Regions from separate parts of the Clostridium novyi NT genome, predicted to be linked through region 1. Evidence: riboswitches for the same ligand, from Rfam matches in the RefSeq annotation. Region 1 holds a riboswitch; the other holds the start of a gene.
The links. Region 1 has a riboswitch for lysine ahead of lysA (diaminopimelate decarboxylase). Riboswitches for the same ligand answer to the same signal wherever they lie in the genome.
Positions count from the first base shown of each region.

Region 1 (5,323 bases):
ACTTATATTTATAGCTGGAATATCTTCTAATATATTTTCTTCACTATTTTTTCTGCAATTATTTCCCTTTATACCTACAAATATAGCGAGCAATATAAATAAAATCCCTATACTGATATAAAGCATTTAAAGTCACTCCTCTACGATTTTTACATTATAATTTCTACAAATTAACTTCATTTTACCTAAATATTATTCCCAATCTTCCCTATATTTAAACAAAAAATAAAAGAAGAAAAGAACCCCTTAATTTTTAGGTGTTCTTTTCTTAAATGTATATAATATATTTTAAATTTGAATAACTTATTTATATATTTAAAGTTCTAATTCACCTGATACTAAATCTTCATAAGATTGTCTCTTGCAAATTAGTTTACTTTGTCCTCTATTTACAAAAACCACTGCTGGTCTTGGTATCTTATTATAGTTACTAGACATAGAATATCCGTAAGCTCCTGTTGTTAATACAGCTAAAATATCTCCACTTTCTGCATGAGACACTTTAACATTTTCAAGTAAAATATCCCCTGATTCACAACACTTACCTGATATTGTTACCTTTTCTTTCGATTTAGCTTTTACGTTATTGGCAACTAAACATTCATAACTAGCTCTATAAAGTGCTGGTCTTATATTATCAGTCATTCCACCATCAACAGAAACATACTTTCTTATTTCAGGTATTTCTTTTATAGACCCTACTGTGTAAAGGGTAGTTCCTGCATTTCCAACAATTGATCTACCCGGTTCTATAACTAATGAAGGTAATTCTATATCTAATTCTTTAGAAACTTTAACAGCTTCTTCTAAAATAGCACTACAAAAATCTTCAATCTTTTTAGGAGAATCTCCTTTTCCATAGTAAATTCCAAATCCTCCACCAAGGTCTAATTCTTTTATTGTGCATCCTAGCTTTTCTTTCACTTCTTTTATTAATGCTAGCATTATTCTAACTTCATCTCTATATGGCTCTATCTCAAATATTTGAGAACCTATATGACAATGAAAACCTACAAATTCTATATTGGAAAATTTATTTGCCATTTCAACAGCTTTTAATGTTTGATTTTGAAGCAAAGTAAATCCAAATTTTGAATCTATTTGTCCAGTTTTTATATAATCATGAGTATGAGCTTCTATTCCTGGAGTAATTCTTAAAAGTATCTTTTGAACTTTATCATATTTTTTAGCTATTTTATTTATATTCTCTATTTCATAAAAATTATCAGCAACAAATCTTCCAACTCCAAGTCTAACACCCATGTCAATTTCTTCTAAAGTTTTATTATTTCCGTGGAAATATATCTTTTCCATAGGAAATTCACTTTTATATGCAGTATATAATTCCCCACCAGATACTACATCTAGACACATACCTTCCTCATTAATAAGTTGACACATTGCTATTGTTAAAAAGGCTTTCCCTGCATATGCAACTTTATTCACTTCATTATTTCCTTTGAAGTTTTCACGGTATCGTCTGCAATTTTCTCTAATTAGTTCTTCGTCCATTACATATAAAGGAGTTTTAAATTCACTTGCTAATTCTCTTGTACCTACTCCCCCTATATATAATTCATTATCCATAACTTCCATAGTTCCAAATAATCTCATCTTATATGCCCCCATTTATTAATTTCAATGTTTAAGTTTTCTCTAATAATTTCTGCCCCTGTTAAAAAATGTTACCATTCATTATATAAAAAAATATTGCGTCAAGGAACACCCTGATCGCAATATTTTATACTCCGAACTTAGTGTAACCTTGTAGCTCTCCATATTAATAACAACATGACAGCGTCATACATATTATGCATAACGCCAGATAATAAATTTGCCAATTTGATTATCTTCGGCTGTAATCCCTTTTTTTACTTATCTTAATCTGCCGACTACTAGTAAATACTCTTAATTACAGCACCTCTACCTTAGGTAACTAATTTTTATTTTATTTTTTAATTTCATTCATTTAAATTATTCATAGTCTAACATAAAAGTTGAAACTATGCAATAATTTATTTAAATGGAATTTCAATTATTTCTGGATTTATGTTTTTTTCATCTAAATTTAATATGCCAAGTGAAATTGGTAATTTAAATCTACGTGGACCTGCACTTCCTGGATTAAAGTATAATACATCATCAATTGTTTTTTCACAAGATTTATGAGAATGTCCACTAATTACAACATTAAATCCAGCTTCTTTAGGCTCTAAATCTAATTCATCTAGATTATGTAATACATATATATTTATATCTCCAACTTCTAACACTTCTGTTCTTTTTAATATATATCCAAGTTCTCCATTATCACAATTTCCTCTAACCACTGTGACAGGAGCGATTTTTCTCAGTTCTTGTATTATAGATGAATCGCCTACATCTCCTGCATGGATAATAAAGTCCACTCCATTAAATACTTTTAAAACTTCTGGTCTTAATAATCCGTGAGTATCTGAAATTACTCCTATTTTATATTTGTTCATTAAAAGTTTCTCCTTAAAAATATATTAATTAGCCACAAATTGATTGGTTTCTGATTGGTATTTATAGCCTACATTATTGAGCTTATTTTTAAGTTCTTCTACAGTAACTTCAAAATCCTCACATAAATCATCTAAACTACTAAATTGATCTCTTAATTTCATATTAATTATGCTTAATAACATATACGGATCCATTTTCATTACTCTATCTCTATTCAAAACTCTCACCTACTTTTAATATAAATTTACCCTTTAATTTATATTATACCTTATATATTACATGTTAATAAGTTTTTACTAAGAAAATAACTTTTGCAGATTTTTAATTGCCTCATTAAATTCACCATAGTTATCTATAACTATATTAATAGATTCATTTTGTTGTCTTACTGAATTTAATGTATCTTCTACAGCTGATGTATTTTCCTCAGTGATAGCTGACATATTTGATATTTCTTTGCTTATATTCACTGATGTTTCATTGATTTGTTTTATAAAATCATTTACTGTACTTGTTTCATTAGCTAAACTTTCAATACTAATATTTATATTATTAAAAGTAGCTTGAACATTCTTTAATGATTCCAAATTTACCGACAATATATCTTGAGCAGAATTTGCAGAAGAATCAGTGTCTTTAGCTTGTACTTGTATATTTTGTAGTATATCTCCTATTTCTTGAACAGAATTACTTGAGTGTTCAGCAAGTTTTCTTATTTCTTCTGCAACAACGGCAAATCCTTTACCTTGCTCTCCAGCTCTTGCAGCTTCTATTGCAGCATTTAATGCAAGTAAATTTGTTTGTGATGCTAAATCATTAATTATACTTAATATATCTCCTATTTTTATGGTATTATCTTTTAATCTTTTAGTATTATCCTTTGTAACATCCATTATTCCTTTTACTTCTATCATTTTTTTAGATAGCATATCTACTTCTTCAATTCCTTCTTTTACAGAATTCATAGTGGACTTAGATGTATCATTCATTACACTTGATGCATTTACAAGGGTATTCATTTGATGTCCACTATCTATAACCGAATTATTTATCTCATTAATACTATTTGCTTGAGATTCTATACTCTCTGCAATTTCATTAAAAATTTCAGTTAATTTTTTTGATGTTTCCTGTGTGTAATTTATATTTCCTTTTAAATTTTCATTAAACTCCATAAATTCTATTACTGAATTCTTTACCTTCTCTAAAATTAATTCTACTTGTTTTTTAGCTTCTAAAGCATTCTTTTGAGAATCATTATTAGATTTTCTTAATTTATTACTAAATGTCTCTTGTATAATTAATAAAGCTAATATTATTACTATCATAAAATTATATATGATAATTCCTTTACTTGATTCTCTAACAATAAAATCAACTTTGTCTACAAAATATAAATAGTTATTCAATAACAAAACTAAAATGCCAGTAGTAATTGTAGCTTTTATATTTTGATATAAAAAAATTAACATCATGAAAAAAAATATACATGTATACATAGATGCAAATGGTATATATTTAAACAATACATATAAAAATATTGTCATTCCTACAATAAATATATACATAGTTTGCACTATAAATACTCTTTTCAATGTTAATATTGTCATAATACTACATATTATAATCCCCAAAATAATTAATGTAGCTATATGTACAATAGGCAATTGTAACACATAAAATAAAATTGATGCTGCAAATAAAGATGGCCATAATAGTTTAACTAATAACTTGTTTTGTTGATAAATTAACCCCAAGTCCTCCATTCCACTTCCCCCTATTAAAAATAATTTAATGCAATATTTTATCTAGCCATAATTTTTATTAAAAAAATATGTTTTCTTTTACATTATACAACCTTTTACGTAATTAAAGAATACCTTTTTATAATTTTTACCTTTTATTGATTTATACTCCTCATATGCCAATTTATATATGCACTCAATCCATCTAAATCAGGAAATAATGACAACCTATTAATTCCATAATAGGACAAATCAAATAATAATTCTTTCCTATATGTTTTATCGATAATAATTCTTTCTAGTATACAATTATCACTTATATTTTTTTCTAAACTTAAATTAGCAGGGCCATGGACTGTAAATATAGCACACTGTCTTACTATTCTTTGAATATCTCCATTAGGTACAAACTTACTTATCCCCTTATTTTTAAACAATCTATTTTCTTTTGGCACAATTGTTTTAGGATCAAAATATGCATATATTACAGCATCTGAATCATAATATTTATTTACAGCAAAATAAGCTGCAATTAATGGATTATGTGTCCAGTCTAAAAATCTAGTTGCAAATCCGTAATGTTGTGCTATAGCAAGTAAATTCCAATCATCATATTTGCCAGTATCTATAAATTCTGTAGCACCCCTTTTCCACTCCTTAAAAAATTTTTCATCGTTTGATTTATTATAGGGCATCCTTCCAGCCTTAGGTACTAGCTTCCATGATGCTTTACCCTGTCCTCTAAATATCCATTTGTCATCATTTTTATATTTTAATAATGCACTATGTAATTGCTGAAAATTTTCTATTTTAACTTCTTTCATACTATTACCTCACATCATTTATAAACTTATAATTTACCTATACTTGATTATGATGTGTTTTTTTTATGTATTATATTAATAAAAAAACCTTTTAATAATAAATAATTATTTAAAAGGTTTTAATGAAATTATTGAAATTTATATGGCCTATTTGGTCTAGATTTTAAATCTAGCACTTCTTTTGCGTCAAAGAACTTTAAAAACTTGCTTCTTCTATTTCTCATACTTACTCCATCTATAGCCAATCTTCCACCATGTACAACAGGT
Region 1 is NC_008593.1:489,295-494,617, reverse strand. It holds gene NT01CX_RS02410 (GH36-type glycosyl hydrolase domain-containing protein) at 1-126, opposite strand, end outside; gene lysA (diaminopimelate decarboxylase) at 316-1,614, opposite strand; lysine riboswitch at 1,761-1,934, opposite strand; gene NT01CX_RS02400 (metallophosphoesterase family protein) at 2,016-2,486, opposite strand; gene NT01CX_RS02395 (DUF4250 domain-containing protein) at 2,511-2,714, opposite strand; gene NT01CX_RS02390 (methyl-accepting chemotaxis protein) at 2,784-4,253, opposite strand; gene NT01CX_RS02385 (FRG domain-containing protein) at 4,388-5,056, opposite strand; gene NT01CX_RS02380 (polysaccharide deacetylase family protein) at 5,185-5,323, opposite strand, start outside.

Region 2 (5,323 bases), 1.1 Mb from region 1:
ATTAATAATAATAAATAATTTACTTCTGAATCAAAGTTGATTACTTGTTTAAGTATACACTATATAAAAAATAGTGCAAGGGTTTTTGCAAAAATAAATTTATTTTAATACATTTATTTTTTTATTATAAAAAACAGAAAAGCAAAAATCCTTCTTAATACGGTAATAGTATGATATTATTAATTGATTATTATATAAATAAAAATTAAATATATTTTGAAAGTGAAGGTAATAAAAAATGAAGGACTTTAAAAATTTAGGAATTAGTAAAAATATAATAGATATACTTAGCAGAGAAGGAATTAAAAGTCCAACTCCAATTCAAGAAAATAGTATAGAGTTTATAAAGATGGGAAAGGATGTTATAGCAGAAGCTCAAACAGGTACGGGTAAAACTCTTGCTTTTTTACTTCCAATCTTTGAAAACATATCTTTAGAATCAAATTTTGTTCAAGTACTTATAGTTACACCAACTAGAGAACTTGCAATTCAAATAACAGAGGAAGCTATGAAGTTAAAAAAGGCTAAAGACATTAATATATTAGCTGCATATGGAGGAAAGGACATACAATCTCAATTAAAAAAGCTAAAAGGAAATATACAATTAATAATAGCAACGCCAGGAAGACTTTTAGATCATCTTAATAGAAGTACAATAAAGCTAGATAAACTAAAAACATTAGTATTAGATGAAGCTGATCAAATGCTTTATATGGGATTTAAAAATGAAGTGGAAAAGATAATAAGTTATACTTCTAAAAAGCATCAAACATTATGTTTTTCTGCAACAATGAATTCAGATGTTAAAAAGCTAGCTTACAGATATATGAAAGAGCCTAAAGTTGTATCTGTAAAAGCTGAAGAGGTTACTTTAAAAAACATTCAGCAGTTTGTTGTAGAAACTACAGATAGAAGAAAACAAGATGCACTATGTAGTGTTTTAGATGAAGATAATCCTTTTATGGCAATTATATTTTGCAGAACTAAAAGAAGGGTTGATAATTTAGAGGAAGCTCTACATAAAAGAGGATATAATTGTGATAAGTTACATGGAGATTTAGCTCAAGCTAAAAGAGAAAGAGTTATGAAAAAGTTTAAAAATATGGATACTCAATATCTTATAGCAACAGATGTAGCGGCGAGAGGACTTGATATAACAGGAGTTACTCATGTTTATAGTTATGATATACCTGAAAATGCTGAAAGCTATATACATCGTATAGGTAGAACAGGAAGAGCTGGCGAAGAAGGAAAAACGTGTTTATTTATAGATCCTAAGGATAAAAGATTATTAGAAACTATAGAAAAAGAAATAAAACTCACTATACCTAGAAGAAATATAGAAACTAAATAAAAATAATAATTTTAAATAAAAATGTTGACTTATGTAGAAATTTTATTGCATAATATAATAGTATTTAAAAAAGTAAATAACTAAGATAGAGGTGCGAGATTTAAGAGTAGTATTATGGAGTTAAGTGCTAAGAAGTAATAAGAAAGGAAATTTCGCCGAAGCTTATAGATAATACTTTAATGCTATTTGCTGGGCTTACATAAAATATGTGTAAGACTGTCACAAATAAAGTTTGTGGAGAGCTATTATTTTAGGGAATAAATTTTATTAATTTTGTTAATACTATTTGTGCCATGAGTATGTGCTCATGGCACTTTTGATTTTTTTACATATAGTTAGTCTTAGTTAGTTACTTATTGGATTTACATATAAAAATCTTAACTATGTTTTTTAAGATTCCAATAAGGAGGAGTTAGATTGGAAAACAATTTGGAAAGTGGAGAATTACAAAGAGGATTAAAATCTAGACATTTAAATATGATTGCTATGGGTGGTGCCATAGGAACGGGTATATTTTTAGCCATGGGTGATACAATACATCAAGCTGGTGTAGGTGGAGCGCTTACAGCTTATGGATTAATAGGAATAATGGTTTATTTCCTTATAACAAGTCTTGGAGAAATGGCAACCTATATGCCAATATCCGGTTCTTTTAGTGCATATGCAAACAAATTTATAGATCCCGCACTTGGATTTGCACTTGGATGGAATTATTGGTACAACTGGGCTATAACTATTGCTGCTGAAATGGTAGCAGGGGGACTTGTTATGAAATATTGGTTCCCAAATGTAAAGCCTGTGCTTTGGAGTTTGCTATTTTTAATAATAATAGTTGGACTTAATGTTTTATCTTCTAAAGCATTTGGAGAATCAGAATACTGGTTTGCAAGTATAAAAGTAGTTACTGTAATTGTATTTTTATTAATTGGAATAGGAAATATTTTTGGAATAATAGGTGGAGAAGCTGTTGGGTTTAAGAATTTTACAGCTAATGGAGGACCATTTGTTGGCGGAGTAAAGTCAATATTTATGATATTTTTAATTGCTGGTTTCGCTTTTCAAGGAACAGAACTTGTTGGAGTAGCAGCTGCTGAAAGTGAAGAACCAGAAAAAAGTATTCCAAAGGCTATAAGCACAATATTTTGGAGAATATTAATATTTTATTTAGGAACTATTGTAGTTATTGGAGCAATTGTACCTTTAAGTCAACTTGGAGTAAGTAAAAGTGCTTTTACATTGGTATTTGAAAAAGCTGGTGTGGCAATTGCAGCTTCTTTAATGAATGCAGTAATACTTACATCAATACTATCTGCTGGAAATTCAGGAATGTATGCCTCAAGTAGAATGTTATATTCTATGGCAAAGGAAGGAATGGCACCTAAAGTTTTTGCAAGAACAAATTCTAAAGGAGTTCCAGTAAATGCTGTTTTATTAACTACACTTATAGCATCTATTTGTTTTTTAACAGGAATATTTGCTCAAAGTACAGTATATGTTTGGCTTGTTGCTGCATCTGGACTTGCGGGATTTATAGCGTGGATTGGAATTGCTTTATGTCACTATAGATTTAGAAAAGCTTATGTTGCACAAGGACTTGATATGAATAAATTAAAATACAAAGCTAAATTATATCCAATAGGACCTATATTAGCATTAATTATGTGTATAATAGTTATTTTAGGACAAGGATTTGCATATATTAAGCCAGAAGGAATAGACTGGCTGGGAGTAATTGCAGCATATATAGGAATTCCAATATTTTTAGTTTTATATTTAGGATATAAAATCAAGCATAAAACACGTGTTGTAGAATTAAATGATATAGATTTAAATAATGAAGATTAAAAAATAATATAAGATAATAAACTAAAACTACTGATAAATCAAAACTATCAGTAGTTTTTTAATTGTATAGAAAATGATATTTAATTATATTTTAAATGATGTATAATTAACCTGTGATTTTATTAGAAAATATTAGTTAATATATTGGAGGATAAAAGATGAATAATGTGATTCATATGTGTTTTTCGGCATCTGCTAGTGGAAGTTTTAAATATGCCATTAAAGAAAATATAATTAAGGGCAAAAAAGTTATATCCTTTTACGATAATCTTTCGGAAGGGAAGATTGGAAATCTTAAAAATTTAGATGATAGAATTGAATGGTATAAAAGTATTAGTCATACTAAAGAAATTTCTAAAGAAGATATATATGAATATAAAAGAGATTATCACAGATATCGTAGAAAAATTGCGAAGTTAACAAGAGAAGATATTATTTATATGTGGTATGGAGAATGTAGTGAAGATATTTGTGGAATGATGTATGCTTTAGAATTGATGAAAGATAAGTGTTTTAACATATATCTTATTAATGTATCAAGTTTAGTTGAAGAAAATGAGTATGAGGCATTTATACCCAAAAGTGTTTCAGAAGTTATGTCAAAGGATATCAATAAATATATTAAATTTAAGAAAGAGCTAAATAAAAATACATATAAAGATATTTTACAAATGTGGGAAGCCTTAAAAAACCAAAATGAAGTTTTACGCATATTTAAGGACGGAAAAGTGAAAAGTTCTTATAAAGAGTATTTTGACATAGATATACTAAAAAATACAAATAAAAAATTTAGAAAAGCTGCAAGGACAGTTGGATATGTTCTAGGATACAGTGATCAAAATATATCTGATGATTATATTTTTTGGAGAGTTCAAGAACTTATTAAACAAGGCTACATAGAGTATAAAGGAAAATTTGGGGTTATGAGAGAAATGGAAATTAAGATAACAAATAAGGGCATAGAAATGTTAAATAATGATAAAGAAGCTATAGCATTTTGGAAGGAAAGAGAAGAGGAAACAGATAATGAAATAGAATACAGGAGGATTTTTAGAGAAGAATGTGCATTAAAAGAGAGAGTAAATATAGCAAGAAATTTATTGGATGTATTAGAGGTAGAGGTAATAGCAGAAAAAACAGGATTAACTATTGAACAGGTTAAAAATTTAGAAAGGGTTATGAGTAAATAATTAAGTTATATTTTAAATAAGTTTTTTATATCAATATATCATGGTAATGTTATTAGAAGAATATTTTTGAAATAAATATATGGATATGCTAAAATCAGTCTATATTAAGTTTGGGAGGAATTTTAATGAAAAAAGTAATATTATTAAGTGGTAGTCCAAATAAAGAAGGAAATAGTGTACAGATTCTTAGAGAGTGTGCTAAAGTTATTGAAGAAAATGGAGTTGAAGCTGAAGTTGTATCCATCGCAGGAATGAATTTAAAGGATTGTATGAATGGACAAGATGGATACGATGATGGATTTGATAAAATCATAGAAAAGATAAAAGAAGCACAAGGATTAATTGTTGCAACACCAGTTTATTGGGGAACTGCAAGGGCAGAAACAATGACAGCTCTTCAAAGAATAGCAATGGCATCTAAAAAACAAGGAAATTTTTTATCAAGAATGGTTGGGGGGCCTATAGCAGTAGCAAGACGTGGTGGACTTACATCTACAATTGAAGAAATTTTAATGTATTATATGATAAATGATATGATTGTACCAGGTTCTACATATTGGAATATAGTATTTGGACATGATCAAGGAGAAGCATTAAAAGATGAAGAAGGAATGAGAACTGTAAAAAGATTTTCAGAAAATGTAGCTTATTTAATTAACAAAATGTATTAAAAAATGTAACTTTATTTATACTTTTAATATTGGCAAATATGATATAATATACTAATTAAATGACCCAGTATATTTAACTATATGAAGGTAAAGGAGAGTAAAATCATGAAATTTAAGAGAAGTATAAGTAGAATATTAGTAGCATTATTTACTGTATCTATAATTACATCAACTCAAGTAAAAAGAGCCTATGCAGATGCTTATAAAGTTGTAACTTTAGGAGCAGATTTAAATAGTAAGCAAAAGGAAGACATGCTTAAATA
Region 2 is NC_008593.1:1,561,783-1,567,105, reverse strand. It holds gene NT01CX_RS07305 (DEAD/DEAH box helicase) at 239-1,354, shown strand; lysine riboswitch at 1,433-1,607, shown strand; gene NT01CX_RS07300 (amino acid permease) at 1,832-3,199, shown strand; gene NT01CX_RS07295 (DUF1835 domain-containing protein) at 3,358-4,389, shown strand; gene NT01CX_RS07290 (flavodoxin family protein) at 4,515-5,060, shown strand; gene NT01CX_RS07285 (DUF1002 domain-containing protein) at 5,166-5,323, shown strand, end outside.
Region 2: linked by a shared signal. The riboswitch ahead of NT01CX_RS07300 (amino acid permease) and the one ahead of lysA (diaminopimelate decarboxylase) in region 1 are both predicted to bind lysine.